4 regions of the Morganella sp. BCCO 40_0007 genome follow, and region 3 is predicted to be linked to each of the others. Evidence: predicted binding sites of a transcription regulator. Region 3 holds the regulator's gene; each other region holds the start of a gene.
The links. The regulator Fur, encoded in region 3, represses iron uptake genes when iron is present. The targets are predictions, from matches to a motif close to ATAATAATGAGAACNACTATCAA.
Positions count from the first base shown of each region.

Region 1: the regulator Fur is predicted to act here: its motif matches at 3,108-3,130, upstream of R5268_RS05335 (TonB-dependent siderophore receptor).
Region 2: the regulator Fur is predicted to act here: its motif matches at 3,774-3,796, upstream of sodA (superoxide dismutase [Mn]).
Region 4: the regulator Fur is predicted to act here: its motif matches at 3,018-3,040, upstream of exbB (tonB-system energizer ExbB).

Region 1 is NZ_JAVBIN010000003.1:228,651-233,664, forward strand. It holds gene R5268_RS05330 (PepSY-associated TM helix domain-containing protein) at 20-901, opposite strand; gene R5268_RS05335 (TonB-dependent siderophore receptor) at 907-3,078, opposite strand; gene R5268_RS05340 (AraC family transcriptional regulator) at 3,208-4,053, opposite strand; gene R5268_RS05345 (Lrp/AsnC family transcriptional regulator) at 4,305-4,769, opposite strand; gene R5268_RS05350 (LysE family translocator) at 4,963-5,014, shown strand, end outside.
Region 2 is NZ_JAVBIN010000004.1:174,672-179,685, forward strand. It holds gene R5268_RS06545 (cation acetate symporter) at 1-1,161, opposite strand, end outside; gene R5268_RS06550 (DUF485 domain-containing protein) at 1,158-1,469, opposite strand; gene acs (acetate--CoA ligase) at 1,543-3,498, opposite strand; gene sodA (superoxide dismutase [Mn]) at 3,868-4,488, shown strand; gene yiiM (6-hydroxyaminopurine reductase) at 4,577-5,014, shown strand, end outside.
Region 3 is NZ_JAVBIN010000002.1:383,424-388,437, reverse strand. It holds gene nagE (N-acetylglucosamine-specific PTS transporter subunit IIBC) at 1-1,387, shown strand, start outside; gene glnS (glutamine--tRNA ligase) at 1,561-3,228, shown strand; gene fur (ferric iron uptake transcriptional regulator) at 3,359-3,808, opposite strand; gene fldA (flavodoxin FldA) at 3,987-4,517, opposite strand; gene ybfE (LexA regulated protein) at 4,665-4,958, opposite strand.
Region 4 is NZ_JAVBIN010000009.1:100,446-105,459, reverse strand. It holds gene R5268_RS12325 (TIGR04211 family SH3 domain-containing protein) at 1-319, shown strand, start outside; gene R5268_RS12320 (multifunctional CCA addition/repair protein) at 351-1,529, shown strand; gene exbD (TonB system transport protein ExbD) at 1,567-1,989, opposite strand; gene exbB (tonB-system energizer ExbB) at 1,996-2,904, opposite strand; gene R5268_RS12305 (DedA family protein) at 3,281-3,979, shown strand; gene yqhD (alcohol dehydrogenase) at 4,116-5,014, shown strand, end outside.

The DNA of each region.
Region 1 (5,014 bases), on a different contig from region 3:
TTTAGTATTGTTGATACTGTCATTTTGTATTCCCGTTGACAGAAGAAGTATAATTACGCCGATGTTTTCTTTTTTTCCACCAGATAACAATGCCGCTGATATACAGCAGCGGCAGTAATATTCCGGAAATAAATGCGATAATAAGGCCCGGCATTCCGATACCTATATTGTGGTGTAACTGAGTAATCAGTAATTTATATTCCGGTATGACTGACAAAATATCAGGCCGAGCCAGAAAAATACCGGTAACCGCGATCAATAACAGCGGCAGTGAAAAATAGACTGCAAAAAAGTAATGCCACTGCCGCCACTTTGCTGCGCCCTGTAATCCCGGGCGGAATAAAAACAGCGCAGATATACACTGACGCCACCCTCTGCGCGGCCACCACAAAATAATCCCGCTGATAACAGAGAGGGCCAGAATAATGCCGCATAGTGAGACCAGCCAACCGCCGGAAACCGGCGGCAATAAAAGGGTCCGGTGCAGAGACACAATCTGAGAAAAAATCAGGTCATCAAAAATAATAAACCCTTTCGGTATGCCGGTTACCGGATCAATAAAGGCAATTCCCAGTTTGTCAGAATCAGAAACGGAACCAAAAACCATCGCGTTCGTTGCCGGAATAAAGCCACTTCCGGGTGCCGCTTCCCCCATCACACGGGTGAGTTCAGGGTAAGCCATCTGCGCATTCTGCCGCCAGACTTCCGGCTGCAAAAAAACAGCGGTTCCGGTTACCGGCGGCGCATAAAGCACCGCCTCACCTATTTCCCATTCCAGAACCGGTTTTTTCAGTAATAACACCGCACCAGATATTCCGAGCAGTGAAATAAAGAATCCGGCAATAATCCCCGGCCAGAAATGTAACCTGAGCCAGTTTTTACGTGTTATGTACTGAGTCATTGCGGTTACCAGTTATAGCGCAATGACGCAATAATTGTTCTGTCAAAACCAACAGAACATCCCCCTGCTGAGCAACTGGTGTAATATTTTTTATCCGTGATATTATTGATGTTAATACCGGCACGCCAGTTTTTAAAATCAGCATTGATTCCGCCCAGATCATAATGTGCTGCCATATCAAATAAGGTATTTGACGGGTTGGAAATAGAGCCATCGTTATTAACCGGTGAAGACCCGGTATAACGGGCACCCGCAGCAAAACCTAATCCCTGTAAGTTCCCTTTCTGAATAGTATAATCTGCCCATACTGATGCCGCATGTTCCGGTAAACCGACAGGACGCTGTCCTTTTTCTTCCGGATCGGTCGTTTTGGTATTTTTCAGTTTATTAAAGGTATAAGCTGCCGTCAGATTCAGCCCTTCTGCCAGCATATAGGTTCCCTGAATTTCAACACCCCGCGAGCGGACTTCTGCCGTCTGAATACTGTTTAAATTATTATCAGGATCTGTCGTCAGCATATTTTGCTGTGTCAGTTCAAAGACCGTCAGTGTGGCATTAATATTCCCGCTTTCCGGCTGATATTTAAGACCGGCTTCCGTTTGTTTCGCTGTTACGGGTTTATAGGTTTCTCCGTAAAAATTAACACCCAACTGCGGATTAAATGAGGTTGAATAACTGACATACGGGGCTAACCCGAAATCTGTCTGATACATTGCTGCTGTACGATAGGTAAATTTGCTGTCACGCTGATCGCTGCTGCTGTTTGTTTTCCGGTTTTTTGTTTTGCTGTCAGACCAGTCTTCTCTTCCGCTTAAAACCAGTATGATGCCGTTATCAAACTTTGCCTGCTGCTGTAAATAAATACCCGCCTGATCACTGGTCTGAAGGGTATTTGCCATCATATTATTCACCGGCCCGTACTGACCGCCGTAAACCGGATTGAAAATATCAATCGGTGCCGCTTTCCCGGACATCAGTAAATAATCTTCCCGAGTATGGCGGTAATCAACACCGGCCAGCGATGTCATTTCCGTATCTTTCAGCCACCAGTCTGCTTTTATATTATTATCCAGGCTGAACACATCACCTTTAATACGAAAATGATAAGCCGCACGGTTAAGCGTACGCATATCCGGTGACAGATATAACCCCTGAGCAATATTGGTATTTAAGTCAGTATGACTGAACCGCGCACCTGAATGCCCGGAAAAAGTATCATTAAAGGTATGATCTAACTGATATCCCAGTGACGCCTGTGTACGGTTATTTTTTAATCCCGGCTCATCCAGGAAAACATTCGGATTCACTTTACCGTCAGGATTGGGTAACAGTGTTCCTGCCAGAGGTAAAAACGGGCGTGGTGCGCCAAATTTATCATGTGAGTAATCGGCTAAAACAGTCAGTGTTGTATCGTCATCCAGCCAGGTCAGTGCGGGAGCGATATAGACTTTGTCATCTTTAACATGATCAATTTGCGTATCACTGTTACGGACAAGCCCGGTCAGCCGGTAAAAATAATGGTCGCTGTCGCCCACGGGGCCACTTAAATCGCCCTGGGTCTGTTTGCGGTTATAATTACCGCCCTGTACCTCAATTTCATGAAAGGGTTTATATAACGGGCGCTTTGTTACCTGATTAATAATACCGCCGGGTGAGTTCTGACCGTATAGTACAGATGCAGGCCCGCGGATCACATCAATACGTTCGAGCCCGTATTGTTCCGCTTTCGGCCATGCCTGTGCCGTTGTGCTGCGCAGCCCGTCCCTCAGCATCCCGGTGCTGGTAATATTAAAGCCGCGGATACTTAAATTATCAAAACGGGAAGATGCGGCATCATTTGTCTGCAAAACACCGGCGGTATAACGCAATGCTTCACTGACAGACTGTGCATTATGCGCGGTCATTTCATCACGGGTTAATACCGTGACCGACTGTGGCGTTTCAATAAGCGGTGTATCTGTTTTTGTTGCACTGACACTGCGGGTGGCAATATAGCCGTCTATTTTACCGGCGGGTGATTGTGCCGGTTTGGCAGTAACGATTATTTCATCATTATTTTCGCCGGACTGAGTTTCAGACGCGGCAACAGAGGAAAACAACAGCGGCAGGAGAGCAATACATACCGGAGAAAATGTACGACCTGAGATAACCGGATAATAAAGAACAGATTTTTTCATTGAAATACGAACCCGCAGAGAGAATGAATACAGTAATGATAATGTATCTCATTTACCGTTTTATCTTCTGCGGGAGACTTTCGCTGTTATGACTATTTGTTTATCACAAATACTATCTGTTTGATTATATTAACATAAATCTTTAGGTGAAAAACCAAACCGTCTGCGGAAAGCCGTTGAAAATGCAGCCGGTGAATAACCGACCTGCCAGGCAACAGCAGATACCCGTCTGTCACCGGCACACAGCAGGCGATGCGCTGATTGTAAGCGCTCTTCCTGAATAAATGATGCGACAGACAAACCAAACAGCTGCTTAAAACCAAAACTGAGTTTACGCATATTCAGACCGGATTGGCGGCTGAGCTGATATACCCCCGGCGGATTGGCCAAATCGGCTAAAATACAGTCTCTGATATCATACAAACGCTGTATATCATTTGCCGTCAGTTTAGGATGATGGGTCGTGCGGGTATTTTGCTGAATGTACTCAAACGATATTGCGCATAATTCAAGAATTTTGCCTGTCAGATACATCTCACCCGGCGCGCCGCCAAGCGGATTATTCAGAATCTGATTTCCCAGTGCAGTTAAGACATTTCCCGCTTTTCCGGACAGTAATTGTGGTCCTGCCGATACAGCCGCGGTTAATAAAGGCGGTGGTGCGATTTTAAATGCATCCATCAGACTGTCTGATAAACAGACTGACACAAAGCGAATGTCTTCCTGCTGTAAAAAGCGCTGACGGCTTTCCTGTTCATCATGGTTATTGGTAATAACACATAAGGAAGCCCCGGAAAGTGAAATACTGTTTTTATTATCCGGCTGACATTCCAGTTCACCATTCATCATCAGAACCAGTTTCAGCCCTTTCCATAACGGCTCGCTGACCCATTGTCCGGCATCCGGTGTCATTTTTCCGCAATAAAAAAAGGAATCCGCGCCGGGCAGCAATGCATTCATTTTACCACCGTGCATGATATTTCACCTTTTGCACCTGAATAAAAGCGAATAGTAACCATTATCACATTTAATTTCTACCCCGGCCATCTCATACCATCAGTCCATTATCCTTCATTTATCTATAAACACAGTTAATTTGACTATCAGGAATAATGTCTGTTGCGTACCGGTAATAAGATCATCATCACAAAATTGCAGCGCAATCCTGTTGCTTATAACCCGTCTGAGTGCACAATTCTGTTGCTTTTCGTGATAGCCCTCACAATTTACAGGGGTAACGCGTGTGTCACCTTCAGGGTTTCCATCGGCACTTCTGTCTTAACACTTTGAATACTGGGTATTTGTGTCAGATGATCAGCATGGAAGCGCCGGTAAGAAGTCAGGTCTTTGGTCACAATGCGGATCATGGCGTCACATTCACCGGCCATCAGATGACACTCGACAATTTCCGGCATTTCATTAATGGCGGCGACAAAATCATTGATCGTCTGAGCATCCTGTCCCTTAAACCAGATACGGGCATAGAGCATCAGCCCCGCACCTATCTTGCTGCCGTCCAGAATCGCCGCATAGCGCCTGATAACGCCGGTTTCCTCCAGACGCCGCACCCGTCTCAGACACGGTGACGGCGAGAGCCCGACTTCGCGTGCCAGCTCCACATTTTGTATTCTGCCGTTACGTTGCAGCTGATCCAGTATCCGCCGATCCATCTTATCCAGTTCAATTGACATTTAAATCATCCCCTGACGACTTCCGCGCAATAATATTGCTAAGAATAGTTTTTTCGGGTCAATTTAACAACCTAATTTCCTGCAAAGCTCCGTATAATTCACATAACAAATCAGAACGTCACAAAATTGAATTAAATTCTTAATATTCAATAAATTGTGAATTATTAATATATTTTTGAACTTGGGGTGTCGTATGGTCATAAATACATTGATGGTGTTTGGCGCAACCGTGTTACCCATTGTAT
Region 2 (5,014 bases), on a different contig from region 3:
ATCATGGGAAACCGCGGATGCACCCGCCAGGGTCAGCCCGGCCACAACCGCCAGAATTGTCGCGAACGCCACCGCAGAGATAAAGCCGAGGAAGAGGTTACCGCCGACCGCATCCGCCAGGTGTACCGCCGCCATGTTAGTGCCGCCGATCAGAGCCCCCGCTGCATCCTTAAATACCGGATTCGGACTGACCAGCAAAATGGCACCGAAACCGATGATAAAGGTCAGAATATAGAAGTAACCAATAAATCCGGTGGCATAAAACACACTTTTACGGGCTTCTTTGGCATCACTGACCGTAAAGAAGCGCATAATAATATGCGGCAGCCCGGCAGTACCAAACATCAGCGCCAGTCCCAGGGATAATGCAGAAACCGGATCTGACACCAGGCCACCCGGGCTCATAATCGCCAACCCGTTTTTATGTACCGCAACCGCGTCTTTAAACAGGGTGTTAAAGTTAAAATCCACGGCTTTCATCACCATCAGCGCCATAAAACTGGCTCCGGCAAGTAACAGAACCGCTTTGATAATCTGCACCCAGGTCGTTGCCAGCATGCCGCCGAACAGGACATAAAACACCATCAGAATACCGACCAGCACAACCGCCACGATATAATTCAGCCCGAATAACAGCTCAATCAGTTTACCGGCACCCACCATCTGCGCGATCAGATATAACGCCACCACCACCAGCGAACCACTGGCGGAGAGCACACGAATCGGACGTGCTTTCAGGCGGTAAGAGACCACATCCGCAAAGGTATAACGGCCGAGATTACGCAGACGTTCCGCAATCAGAAACAGGATCACCGGCCAGCCGATCAGAAAACCGATGGAGTAAATCAGACCATCATACCCGGATGTGTAGACCAGTGCGGAGATCCCGAGGAATGATGCGGCGGACATAAAGTCACCGGCGATCGCCAGCCCGTTCTGAAACCCGGTAATTTTCCCCCCTGCGGTATAATATTCCGCCCGGGAACGTGTCCGTTTTGCCGCCCAATAGGTGATATACAGTGTCAGGCCGACAAAGATCAGGAACATAATAATGGCCTGATAGTTTACCGGCTGGCGCTCCACCGGCCCGCTGATGGCATCAGCGTGACTGAACAGCGGAAACAGCAGGGATAGCAGAAGAGCAGAAAGGCGCGTTTTCATTGTTTCACCCCGCGGATAATTTCGGCAGTCAGACGGTCAAATTCCCCGTTTGCCCGGATGGTATAAATACCGGTCAGGACAAAAGCACTGACAATCAGTCCGACCCCGACAGGTATCCCGCGGGTGATCGTCAGACCTTCACCGAGTGGTGTGCCCAGCCATTGCGGGTCAAAAGCAATCAGAATAATAAAGCTGACATACAGCACCAGCGTAATAGCGGACAGTGTCCATGAGAACCGACTGCGTTTTCTGACCAGTTCCTGAAAGCGAGGGTCATTCTCCACCTGTTGATAAATGGATGCGCTCATTGAGGATACTCCTCTGTTTTTGTTATCCGGAGTGTCAGTGCCGCATAACCCGGCACTGACTGAGGTTAGCGTGCTAGTTCATTTTGATGGCCTGCTTTTCTTCGAGCAGTTTTTCGACGACACCCGGGTCGGCCAGTGTTGATACATCACCCAGATTACCGGTATCACCGGTGGCGATTTTACGGAGGATACGGCGCATAATTTTACCGGATCGCGTTTTCGGCAGAGAGTCGGTCCAGTGCAGAATATCCGGGGTGGCAATCGGGCCGATTTCTTTACGGACCCAGTTCCTCACCTCCGCATACAGCTCCGGTGTCGGCTCTTCGCCGTGATTGAGTGTGACATAGGCATAAATAGCCTGCCCTTTGATGCTGTGCGGGATACCGACCACCGCCGCTTCGGCAATTTTCGGGTGTGAAACCAGCGCGGATTCCACTTCGGCAGTACCGAGACGGTGTCCGGAGATATTCAGCACATCATCCACCCGGCCGGTGATCCAGTAATAGCCGTCTTCATCACGGCGGGTACCATCCCCGGCAAAGTACATGCCTTTAAAGGCGGAAAAATAGGTCTGTTCAAAGCGTTCATGATCACCGAACAGGGTACGTGCCTGGCCCGGCCAGGAATCCAGGATCACCAGATTCCCTTCTGTTTCACCGTCCAGAATGTCGCCCTGGTTATCCACCAGCGCAGGCTGAACCCCAAAGAACGGCACGGTCGCGGAGCCCGGTTTCAGCTCAATTGCTCCCGGCATTGCACCGATCATGCAGGCACCGGTTTCAGTCTGCCACCAGGTGTCGACAATCGGACAGCGGCTGTCGCCGATGGTTTTGTAATACCACTCCCAGGCTTCCGGGTTAATCGGTTCGCCGACCGATCCCATAATGCGCAGGGATTTGCGGGACGTGCCTTCAATCGCATTCAGCCCTTCCGCCATCAGGGCGCGGATAGCCGTCGGTGCGGTATAGAGGATATTGACCTGATGCTTATCGACAATCTGACACATCCGGTTGACCTTCGGATGGTTAGGCACACCTTCAAACATCAGTGTGACAGCGCCATTGGACAGCGGGCCGTAAACCAGGTAGGTGTGTCCGGTCACCCAGCCGACATCCGCGGTACACCAGAACACTTCATCGCCATAATAATCAAAGATATATTTGAATGTCAGCGTGGCGTAGACCAGATAACCGCCGGTGGTATGAAGCACCCCTTTCGGTTTACCGGTCGAGCCGGAGGTATAGAGGATAAACAGCGGATCTTCCGCATTCATTTCTTCCGGCGGACAGTCAGCACTGACACCGCTGACAGCATCGTGCCACCAGATATCACGCCCCTCCTGCCACTCCACCGGATTGCCGGTACGGCGGAAGACGATCACACTGCTGACGGTGGTCACGCCCGGATTTTTCAGGCCGTCATCCACATTTTTCTTCAGCGGGATAGTGCGTCCGGCGCGCAGACCTTCATCTGCGGTGATCACCATTTTTGCGCCGGAATCAATCACACGGCCGGACACCGCCTCCGGTGAGAACCCGGCAAAAATCACCGAATGCACCGCACCGATACGGGCGCAGGCCAGCATGGCAACCATCGCCTCGGGGATCATCGGCATATAAATGGCGACCACATCACCTTTGCGTATCCCCTGCTGTTTCAGGACATTGGCAAACTGACAGACATCATGATGCAGTTCACGATAGGTGAGAGTACGGGACTCATCCGGGCTGTCGCCCTCCCAGATCACCGCCGGTTTGTCACCACGCTCTGCCAGATGCCGGTCGAGACAGTTGGCACTGAGATTCAGTGTGCCGTCCTCAAACCATTTTATGCTGACATGGCCGGGGTCGAAGGAGGTGTTTTTCACCCGCGTATAGGGCTTTATCCAGTCTACAATCTGGCCTTTCTCACGCCAGTAGCCGTCAGGATCCTGAACAGACCGCTGATACTCGTCCAGATACTGCTGATGATTGATTAGCGCATTTTTTGCAATTGCTTCGGGTACAGGATATTTCGTTATTTTTGTCATGATGCATCTCCTTTCAATTGTTAATGCTATGTCAAAATCACGTTAAATAAAGTTGCCGTTTCGCCTTTGTTTCTTTTTTGCGCTAAAGATCACGGATTGAAAAAGGGGAGATTCACAGCGTTATCATTTGATGCGAAAAGCACCAACGACATAAAACATCACCATTGAGATAAAAATCAGTGTATGACATCATGCGGGGAGTGTTAGCTAAAATATTTAACTAAAATAAGACGGTAAAATAACAAATAAAAAGAATCCGCACAGATCGCACAGATCTGATAATCATTTTCATTATCATCTGTTTCATTATAATGTTTAGCCTGTTCACACATGGTGTGAGCGGTTCGGTCAATTACTGGAGTTATAATTATGAGCTATGTATTACCTGCATTACCGTACGCTTATGATGCGTTAGAACCGCATTTCGATAAAATGACAATGGAAATTCACCATACCAAACATCATCAGACGTATGTGAATAACACCAACACCGCGCTGGAAGCCTTCCCTGAGATGGCAAACCTTGATATCGACGATCTGATCGCACAGCTCGATAAATTCCCGGCGGACAAACGCACCTTTATCCGTAACAACGCGGGTGGTCATTCCAACCACAGCATGTTCTGGAAAGGCCTGAAAACCGGCACCACATTACAGGGTGACCTGAAAGCCGCTATCGAACGCGATTTCGGCAGTGTTGATGCATTTCAGGCAGAGTTTGAAAAAGCGGCGGCAACCCGTTTCGGTTCCGGATGGGCATGGCTGGTGCTGAAAGACGGCAAACTGGCTGTCGTTTCCACCGCTAACCAGGACAGCCCGCTGATGGGTGAAGCGATTTCCGGTACTTCCGGTTATCCGATCATCGGTCTGGATGTGTGGGAGCACGCCTACTACCTGAAATTCCAGAACCGCCGTCCGGATTACATCAAAGCATTCTGGTCTGTGGTCAACTGGGATGAAGCAGCAGCACGTTTCGCTTCTGCCAAATAAGTTCTGAAATATGTGCGGACATCGTCCGCACATATTCTTCTTCCCCGCTTTCGATTATGATGTCTGTCTCACTCAATACGGAGGCGGCATGGCATACACACCTTTAGTTTTCACCGGTCCCGTCAGGGATACAGCCCGCTGCGGACGCAGCGCAATTGAGAAGCGTCAGACTGAAGGTGTCCTTCAGCTGGGTGCCACCGGACTCGCCGGTGATGAGCAGGCGGAAAAAGCCTTTCACGGCGGCCCTGACCGCGCGTTATGTCACTATCCCCGCGAACACTACGATTACTGGAAAATAATGTATCCGGAGATTGAGGATCGCTTTGTCGCGCCGTTTTTCGGGGAAAATATTTCCACTCTCGGTATGACGGAAGACACCGTTTTTATCGGCGATATTTATCAGTGGGGCGGGGCGGTTATCCAGATCACCCAGCCGCGCTCACCCTGTTATAAGCTCAATCCGCTGACTGATGTGTCCGATTTTGCGCAGGTGATGCAGGACAGCGGGCGTACCGGCTGGCTGTAC
Region 3 (5,014 bases):
ACTGAACTCAGTATTCTGGTTTAACGTGGCAGATATCAACGATATCCCTAACTTCCTGGCCGGGCAGCAATCCATTGATGCAGGCACAGCGGTTGCGGGTATCACCGGCCGTTACCAGGCTGGTTTCTTCCCGATCATGATGTTTGGTATTCCGGGGGCTGCACTGGCGATTTATCACTGCGCCAAACCGGAAAATAAAGCAAAAGTGGCCGGTATTATGATCGCCGGTGCCTTTGCCGCGTTCTTCACCGGTATCACCGAACCGATTGAATTCTCCTTTATGTTTGTGGCTCCGGTGCTGTATGTCATCCATGCTTTCCTGACCGGTATCTCTCTGTTTATCGCCGCAACCATGCAGTGGATTTCCGGTTTCGGCTTCAGTGCGGGGCTGGTGGATATGGCGCTGTCCTCACGCAACCCGCTGGCGACTAACTGGTATATGCTGATTTTACAGGGGCTGGTCTTCTTTGCCCTGTACTATGTGGTATTCCGCTTTGTTATCACCAAATTTAATCTGTTAACTCCGGGTCGTGAAGCGGCGATGGCAACCAACGATACCGTTGATGGTTACAGCGAGAATGTCAGCAGCAACAATAAAGATGAGAAAAAATCCATCAGCAGCGAAGCGCGTCAGTATATCGCGGCTGTCGGCGGATCAGATAACCTGACCGGTATTGATGCCTGTATCACCCGTCTGCGTCTGACCGTGAAAGATTCTGCACAGGTGAATGATGCTTATGCGAAAAATATCGGTGCTTCCGGTGTTATCCGTCTGAACAAAGAGAGTGTGCAGGTGATTGTCGGTACCCGTGCCGAACTGATTGCCAATGCGATGCGTGATGTGCTGAAAGAAGGCCCGGTGGCTCCGGCTCAGGCTGCGGCAGCCGCCCCGGAAGCGGTTAAAGCCAAAGCGCAGGGCGACGGTAACGTGGTACTGACGCTGGTGGCACCATTCGACGGTGAAGTGGTTGATTTATCTGCTGTACCGGATGAAGCATTTGCCAGTCGTGTTGTTGGTGACGGTATCGCTATCAAACCGGAAAGTGACACCGTATATGCGCCGGCAGCAGGTACCGTGGTGAAAATTTTCGATACCAACCATGCGTTCTGTCTGGAAACGGATAATGGTGCGGAGATTATTGTTCACATGGGTATTGATACCGTGAATCTGAACGGTAACGGCTTTACCCGCCTGATTGAGGAAGGCGCGCAGGTTGCGGCCGGTGATGCGGTGCTGAAACTGGATCTGGCTTATCTGAACGAACATGCCAAATCAATGATAAGCCCGGTAATCATCAGTAATATCGACGATTATGATCGTGTGGAGATTGTTGCCAAAGGTCTGGTTAAGGCAAACGAATCTGAGTTGTATCACGTCATTAAATAAGTGATTGCAGTTATGATAATAACGGGAGGCATCTGCTTCCCGTTTTTTATCTGTTTTTTGCGCGAAGGCACCTGTCCTGCTGATATTTCCGTGATCAAGTGGTTGTATATGAGCGCATCATATCGGATGATATGGGGTTATTAACGCGCATATTGCATTGAGGAATTATGACAATGAACGAGGCTGATGCCCGCCCGACAAACTTTATTCGTCAGATTATTGACGAAGACCTGGCTTCCGGAAAACATACCACGGTTCACACGCGCTTCCCGCCTGAGCCGAACGGATACCTGCATATTGGTCATGCAAAATCAATCTGCCTGAATTTCGGCATTGCACAAGACTATCAGGGGCAATGCAATCTGCGTTTTGATGATACCAACCCGGTGAAAGAAGACGTGGAATACGTCAATTCCATTGAAAACGATGTCAAATGGCTCGGTTTTCAGTGGAGCGGCAAAGTTTGTTATTCCTCCGACTATTTCGACACGCTGTATAACTACGCTGTTGAGCTGATCAACAAAGGTCTGGCGTATGTCTGCGAATTAAGTCCGGAAGAAATCCGCCAGTACCGCGGTACCCTGAAAGAGCCGGGCAGAAACAGCCCGTACCGTGACCGCACCCCGGAAGAGAACCTCGCGCTGTTTGAAAAAATGCGTGACGGCGGTTTTGAGGAAGGGAAAGCGTGTCTGCGTGCCAAAATTGATATGGCATCCTCCTTTATGGTGATGCGTGACCCGGTTATTTACCGTATTAAATTTGCCACACACCATCAGTCCGGTGATAAATGGTGCATCTATCCGATGTACGATTTCACGCACTGTATTTCTGATGCGCTGGAAGGGATCACTCATTCACTCTGTACCCTGGAATTCCAGGATAACCGCCGTCTGTATGACTGGGTTCTGGATAACATCACTATCGATTGTCATCCGCGTCAGTATGAATTCTCACGCCTGAATCTCGAATACACCGTGATGTCCAAGCGTAAGCTGAATCAGCTGGTGACCGAGAAATTTGTTGAGGGCTGGGACGACCCGCGCATGCTGACTATTTCCGGTCTGCGCCGCCGTGGTTATACTGCCGCCTCTATCCGTGAATTCTGCCGCCGTATCGGCGTTACCAAACAGGATAACAACGTCGAAATGGCGGCGCTGGAATCCTGTATCCGTGACGATCTGAACGAAAGTGCACCGCGCGCCATGGCTGTTATTGATCCGGTGAAAGTCGTGATCGAAAACATGCCGGAAGGCGATGTGATGGTGACCATGCCGAATCATCCGAACAAACCGGAAATGGGCAGCCGTGAAGTGCCGTTCAGCCGTGAAATCTGGATTGACCGTGCTGACTTCCGTGAAGAAGCTAACAAACAGTACAAGCGTCTGGTGCTGAATAAAGAAGTGCGTCTGCGCAACGCGTTTGTGATTAAAGCTGAACGTGCGGATAAAGACAGCGAAGGTAATATCACCACTATCTACTGTACTTATGATCCGGAAACCCTGAACAAAGATCCGGCTGACGGCCGTAAAGTAAAAGGTGTTATTCACTGGGTCAGCGTGAAACACGCGGTACCGGCGGAAATCCGTCTGTATGATCGTCTGTTCAGTGTGCCTAACCCGGGTGCGGAAGATGACTTCCTGGCAACACTTAACCCGGATTCTCTGGTGATCCGTCAGGGCTTTGTGGAGCCGTCACTGGTGGCCGCAGACAGCAGCAAGCCGTATCAGTTTGAGCGTGAAGGGTATTTCTGTGCCGATGCCAAATTATCCTCAGCGGATAAATTAGTCTTTAACCGGACTGTCGGCCTGCGTGATACCTGGGCAAAAATGGAAAGTAAATAACAGATAACACATTGTTACTGATATAAAAAAGCCGTTCATGCGAACGGTTTTTTTGTTTGTGTCTGACGGAAAAAACACAATAAAAAAGGTGCATTACGCACCTTTCATACAATTCGGTTACCGGAGAGAATTATTTTTTCTCGTCGTGGATACCATCATCAGAACGGCAGTCGCCATCCGCACAGTGACCGTACAGGTACAGGCTGTGGTTGGTGAGTTTAATACCGTGACGTTCCGCGATATTTTTCTGACGTGTCTCAATGGATTCATCACTGAACTCAATGACTTTACCGCAATCCAGGCAGATCAGGTGATCGTGATGGTGTTGCTGGGTCAGTTCGAATACGGATTTACCGCCTTCAAAATTATGGCGGGTGACGATACCGGCATCATCAAACTGATTCAGAACGCGGTAGACAGTTGCGAGTCCAATCTCTTCACCGATATCGATCAGTTTTTTGTAGAGATCTTCCGCACTGACGTGATGGCACTCCGGATCCTGTAACACTTCCAGAATCTTCAGGCGGGGAAGTGTGACTTTCAGTCCTGCATTTTTCAATGCTTTATTGTTATCGGTCATGCGGATTTAGTCCTATATTGTCGCTGGTGAGCGCACTTCAGGGGAACGCTCAACGGCTGAACACAATGCCCGGCTATCAAAAGGCGTCAGGTGCGATTCGCCTGACCGATGCCGGACCGGATAATAATATCATTACATAAATAAGCAGAATTATCATTCGCAATTTACGGGGTAACCCTTAAATTGCCAGAATCTCGTCGAGACTCATTTCTTCGCGGATCTGCTCAACCCATTTTGCCACGCGTTCATTCGTCAGCTCAGGCTGGCGATCTTCATCAATCGCAAGGCCGATAAAGTGACTGTCATCTGCCAGTCCTTTTGACTCTTCAAAGTGGTAGCCTTCTGTCGGCCAGTGACCCACGATGGTGGCGCCGCGCGGCTCAATGATGTCACGGATGGTACCCATGGCGTCACAGAAATACTCTGCGTAATCCTCCTGGTCACCACAACCGAAGATCGCCACAATTTTACCGCTGAAATCAATTTCTTCCAGCGTCGGGAAAAAATCATCCCAGTCACACTGTGCTTCGCCGTAATACCAGGTCGGGATACCCAGCAGCAGGAAATCAAACCCTTCGATGTCCTCTTTGCTGCACTTGGCAACATCCCTGACTTCTGCGACATCATCGCCGAGTGATTTCTGAATCATTTTAGCGATATTTTCTGTGTTACCGGTGTCACTACCGAAAAATATACCTGCGATTGCCATAAATAAGCCTCTCAACCGAAAATCTCTGTACCTGCAAAAAGGACGCCGCAGCGACAACAAGCAGAAATTATAACTATTTCATCTTTATAAATACTATTCTGACGAAAACAGTATTTGAAGTCTGTCAAATTTGTGTGGTGTGTCGTCTCACAATTTGGTGCATAAATCTGAACGCTGAAGATAATCAAGCAGAATTTGCTCGATAAGTTCTCCCCGGTTCACGTTTTCTTCGTATGCCAGCTGGTTCAGGGCATCGACAATATCCGCATTCAGTTTGAGCTCAACACGGCGTAATCCGTTAACTTTGTCACGCCGCAGCTGATTGCGTTTGTTAATCCGCAACTGCTCATCACGGGAGAGCGGGTTTGTTTTCGGGCGTCCGGGCCGGCGTTCATCAGCGAACAAATCCAGCGTGGTACGATCCGTTTGTTCTTTGGCCATAATTTTACTACGAAAATGCGGATTACAATGATAAACGCGCAATGATACACCGCCAT
Region 4 (5,014 bases), on a different contig from region 3:
GATTCAGACACTGCGCGGTAAACTCGCCAATATCGACGGCACCTGGAACGACAAAACGGCAGATATGCAAAACCGCGTGGCTGCCAGTGATGATATCATCAATAACCTGAAAAAAGAGAATGACAGCCTGCGTAATCAGGTTGTGGTCGCAAAGAAAAAACTGGATGCCATCAGTGTGCAGTTAGATGATAAACAGCGCGATATTATTCTGCAGTGGTTTATGTACGGCGGCGGTGTGGCCGGTGCCGGTCTGCTGCTGGGTCTGCTGCTGCCGCATATGATCCCGCGCCGGAAGAAAAAAGATCGCTGGATGAACTGAGACTCACAGTAAGCGCAGTACGGAGAAAAATGTGGATATCTATCTGGTCGGCGGCGCAGTCCGCGATGCACTGCTGGGTCTTCCTGTCTCGGACAGAGACTGGGTGGTTGTCGGCGCGACTCCTGACATCATGCTGGAACGCGGCTATCAGCAGGTCGGGCGCGATTTTCCTGTTTTTCTCCATCCCGGTACCCGTGAAGAGTATGCCCTCGCGCGGACAGAGCGGAAAACCGGCGCCGGATACACCGGTTTTGCCTGCTACAGTGCGCCGGATGTCACGCTGGAAGATGATTTACAGCGCCGTGATCTGACCATCAATGCCATGGCGCAATCGGCTGACGGCACACTGTATGACCCGTATCACGGGGCGGATGATCTGAAAAACCGTATTCTCCGTCATGTTTCTGAGGCGTTCACGGAAGATCCGCTGCGTGTCCTGCGGGTAGCGCGCTTTGCTGCCCGTTTTGCACCGCAGGGATTTGTGATTGCGCCGGAAACCCTTGAGCTGATGTCTGCCATCACACAACAGGGAGAGCTTGCACACCTGACGGCAGAACGGGTCTGGAAAGAGACTGAAAAAGCGCTTAACAGCCCGCGTCCGGATATCTACTTTTCTGTACTGCGCCGTTGCGGCGCGCTGGCTGCGCTGTTTCCGGAACTGGAAACCCTGTTTTGCGCCACTGACGGCCAGACCGGTTATGACATCCTGACCGCCGGACTTCTGCTCCGGACAGTACTTTTGACAAACAGCACCGATATCCGCTTTGCCGCATTGTGTCTTTATCTGAGCTGTCACAGTAGCGGAGAGGGAACGTCTGCCATTCAGCAACTGTCAGAGCGCCTGCGGGTGCCGAACCCGGCACGGGATCTGGCTCTGCTTGCCACCTGTCATTACCGGACGGTTCATGATATCGGTCAGCTGACCGCAGACGATATTATTGCTTTGTTTGATTCCCTGGATGCCTGGCGTAAACCGGAACGCATCACACAACTGGCTGTCCTTTGTGAAGCGGATTACCGCAGCCGGATAGCACCGGAAGCAACAGATTATCCGCAGGGGCATATTCTGGCGGAGGCCTTCATGCTTGCACAGAACGTTGCCGTCAAACCGGTTATTGAGGCCGGTTTCAAAGGTGCGGATATCAAAGCGGAGCTCACCCGCCGCCGTGCTGAAGCCGTCGGAGAGTGGCAACAAAAAAGCCGTTCATGATGAACGGCTTTTTTATTTCAGGCTGATCAGTCTGCGGCTATTTCTCCGCAGACTCCATACCCACTAACCCGACTTTCAGATATCCCGCTTTACGCAGGGCATCCATAATGCCCATCAGCGTTTCGTAATCGACCGTTTTATCTGCCTGGAAGAAGATCGTGGTTTCCTTATTGGATTCTGTGGTCTGATCCAGGATCTGAGCCAGTGTTTCTTTTGTGACTTCCTGCTCACCCACCAGCAGCTGATTATCCGCTTTCACCGTCAGAAAGACCGGTTTTTCCGGACGCGGCTGTGGTTTTGCCGTTGAGGCCGGCAGGTTCACTTTAATATCAACAGTTGCCAGCGGCGCGGCCACCATAAAGATGATCAGCAGAACCAACATCACATCAATAAAGGGTGTGACGTTAATGTCATGCAATTCGCCGCTGTCATCCAACTCTTCGTTAAGACGCATTGCCATCAGATATTACCCTGCTTTGCTGTCTGCCAGGTCGAGATCACGGCCCAGCCATAAAATAGTGTGTGCTGCGGTATCCCCCAGATCCCCGCGGTAAGCAGAAATCATACGGGCAAAGATGTTGTAGATCACCACAGCCGGAATTGCCGCTACCAGACCTAATGCCGTTGCCAGCAGTGCTTCTGCGATCCCCGGTGCCACCACAGCAAGGTTGGTGGTCTGTGAGTGGGCGATGCCGATGAAGCTGTTCATGATACCCCATACGGTACCAAACAGACCGACAAATGGTGAGATAGCCCCGATAGTCGCCAGATAGCCGTTACCGCGCCCCATATGACGGGCAACACCCGCCACGATGCGCTCCTGACGGAACGTCACACGGTCTTTGATACCGCTCAGGTCACGACTTTTTTCTGATGCAGTCCGCTCATTTACGGCATCAAGTATCAGCATCCGGGTAACACTCTTTTTCCCGAACGTATCGGCAATAGCTGCGGCTTCATCCAGCGAACGTGCGCCGCTTATTGCGTCAGCTTCACGGCGGATACGGCGGCGGGAAGCGATAAGGTCGGCACCCTTGGCAAAGAAAATAGCCCAGGTAATCACTGAAGCGATAATAAGGCCGATCATAACCGATTTAACGATCATATCTGCGCCCTGATACATGGAAATCACGGACAGTTCTGCCGCAAAACCACGGTTGCCGTCTGCCGGAGCTGAACTGATTTCCTGAACAGGAACTTCTGCCGCAGTTGCAGGTACCACCGGTTGTTCAGGTGTCTGAGCAGGCTGACCGGCTGTTGCTGCCGGCGCGGTGACAGGTGTTGTTGTCGCTGGTGTGACAGCAGCAGTGTTATCTGCAAATGCACTGCCGGTTAAACATAATGCCAATAGCACAGAAACGGTCAAATTACGCATCAGTTGGCCTTCAACTCTCTTTTGTTATGAACTTTTTTTCAGCAAAAAATAAATCGTGTTATTCATCGCTACCCAAAAACGAAACCCGCTGATCATATCAAACCCTGAGCAATTTGATAGTAATTATCATTAAGGTTTACCAAAAAAATGCCGTCCCGGAGGGAAATTCCACACAGATCGCTAAGTGTTTACCGCAAACCAACCGGCAGGATTACCGATAAAACGCATAAAAAACACACAGGCCGGTTTAATAATCCGTCCGCCTTTTATACCTGTCGTTAATCAGAAGAAAAACCCGATCAAATCAAACGGGTGAACAATTTTTGCGATACACTGTCTGTATCGTTGTTCCGGATCTCGTTTTACAGGAAATCTAATGTCTAGTTTATCAGAGATTGTGAGTGCACTCTGGTCTCACGATTTTACCACACTCTCTAATCCCGAAGTCCTCTGGCTGGTTTACGCTATCCTCTTCACTGTCATTGTGCTGGAGAACGGCATTCTGCCCACCGCGTTTCTGCCCGGGGATACCCTGCTGATTTTATCAGGCGCACTGATTGCAAAGGGAGTGATGGATTTCCTGCCGACGCTGGTGATTCTGACCGCCGCCGCCGGTATCGGCAGCTGGCTCGGTTTTATTCAGGGGCGCTGGCTGAGTGATACCAAAACCGTCAGGCGCTGGATGACGCAGATCCCGAAAAATTATCATCAGAAAGCCGAAGTGCTGTTTAACCGCCACGGCCTGTATGCGCTGCTGATCGGCCGCTTCCTCGGTTTCGTCCGTACTCTGCTGCCTATGCTGGCCGGGCTTTCCACACTGCCGAACCGCCGTTTTCAGTTTTTTAACTGGTTGAGCGGTTTTCTCTGGGTGGCGATTATTACCACCTTTGGCTATGTGCTCAATCAGATTCCGTTTGTCAAAGCACACGAAAAAACGGTGATGACCGCACTGCTGCTGATCCCGGTCTTTTTCCTGATTATCGGTATTATTGCGTCACTGTATCTGCTGTTCCGCCACTACCGCAGACGCCGTGCTCTGCTGAACCGCAGACGTCACCGCACTCATAAAAAATAAGATGATGGCTCCTTCGGGAGCTTTTTTCTGCCTGCCTGCCGGAAAGCACGATCCGGTTCGCCACCACATCCGCCCTGATTTACACTACACTTAATAGTTATCCGCTTCATTTTTCCTAATCTTAACCGGAGAAATAATGAACAACTTCACGCTTTTCACCCCGACCAAAATTCATTTCGGTAAAGGCCAAATCGCCAGACTGAACAGTGAAATTCCGAAAGATGCCAAAGTATTAATATTGTACGGCGGCGGCAGTATCAGGCGTAACGGTGTTTACGATCAGGTACTGGCCGCTCTGGATGGCTATGAGGTTCATGAGTTTTCAGGAATCGAGCCGAACCCGGCCTATGAAACGCTGGTAAAAGCTATCGCGTATATCCGTGAGCATGATATCAGTTACCTGCTGGCAGTCGGCGGCGGCTCCGTTATCGACGGCACCAAGTTTATCGCCGCCGCGGTGGATTATCCGGGTGAGCCGTGGGATATCATCACCACCGGAGGCCGCAATATCCGGAGTGCACTGCCGATTGCCTGTGTACTGACACTCCCTGCCACCGGATCTGAAACCAACTGTTTTTCTGTTGTCAGCCGTCGTGAAACCGGGGATAAACAATCATTCGGTCACCCGCTGGTGCATCCGAAGTGCGCCATTCTTGATCCGCAGACCACTTACACACTGCCGCCGCGCCAGACCGCCAATGGTGTGGTCGATGCCTTTATTCACACCCTTGAGCAATACCTGACTTATCCGGTGAATGCCAAAATTCAGGATCGGTTTGCCGAAGGTATTCTGCTGACCCTGATTGAGGAAGGCCCGAAAGTACTGGCCAATCCGGAAGATTATGACAGCCGCGCCAATGTGATGTGGGCAGCCACCCAGGCACTGAGCGGACTGATTGGTGCCGGTGTGCCGCAGGACTGGGCAACGCATGCCCTGGGACATGAAATTACCGCACTGCACGGATTAGATCACGCGCAGACCCTGGCTATTGTGTTACCGGCACTGCTGCGGGAAAAACGCAAAACTAAACGCGA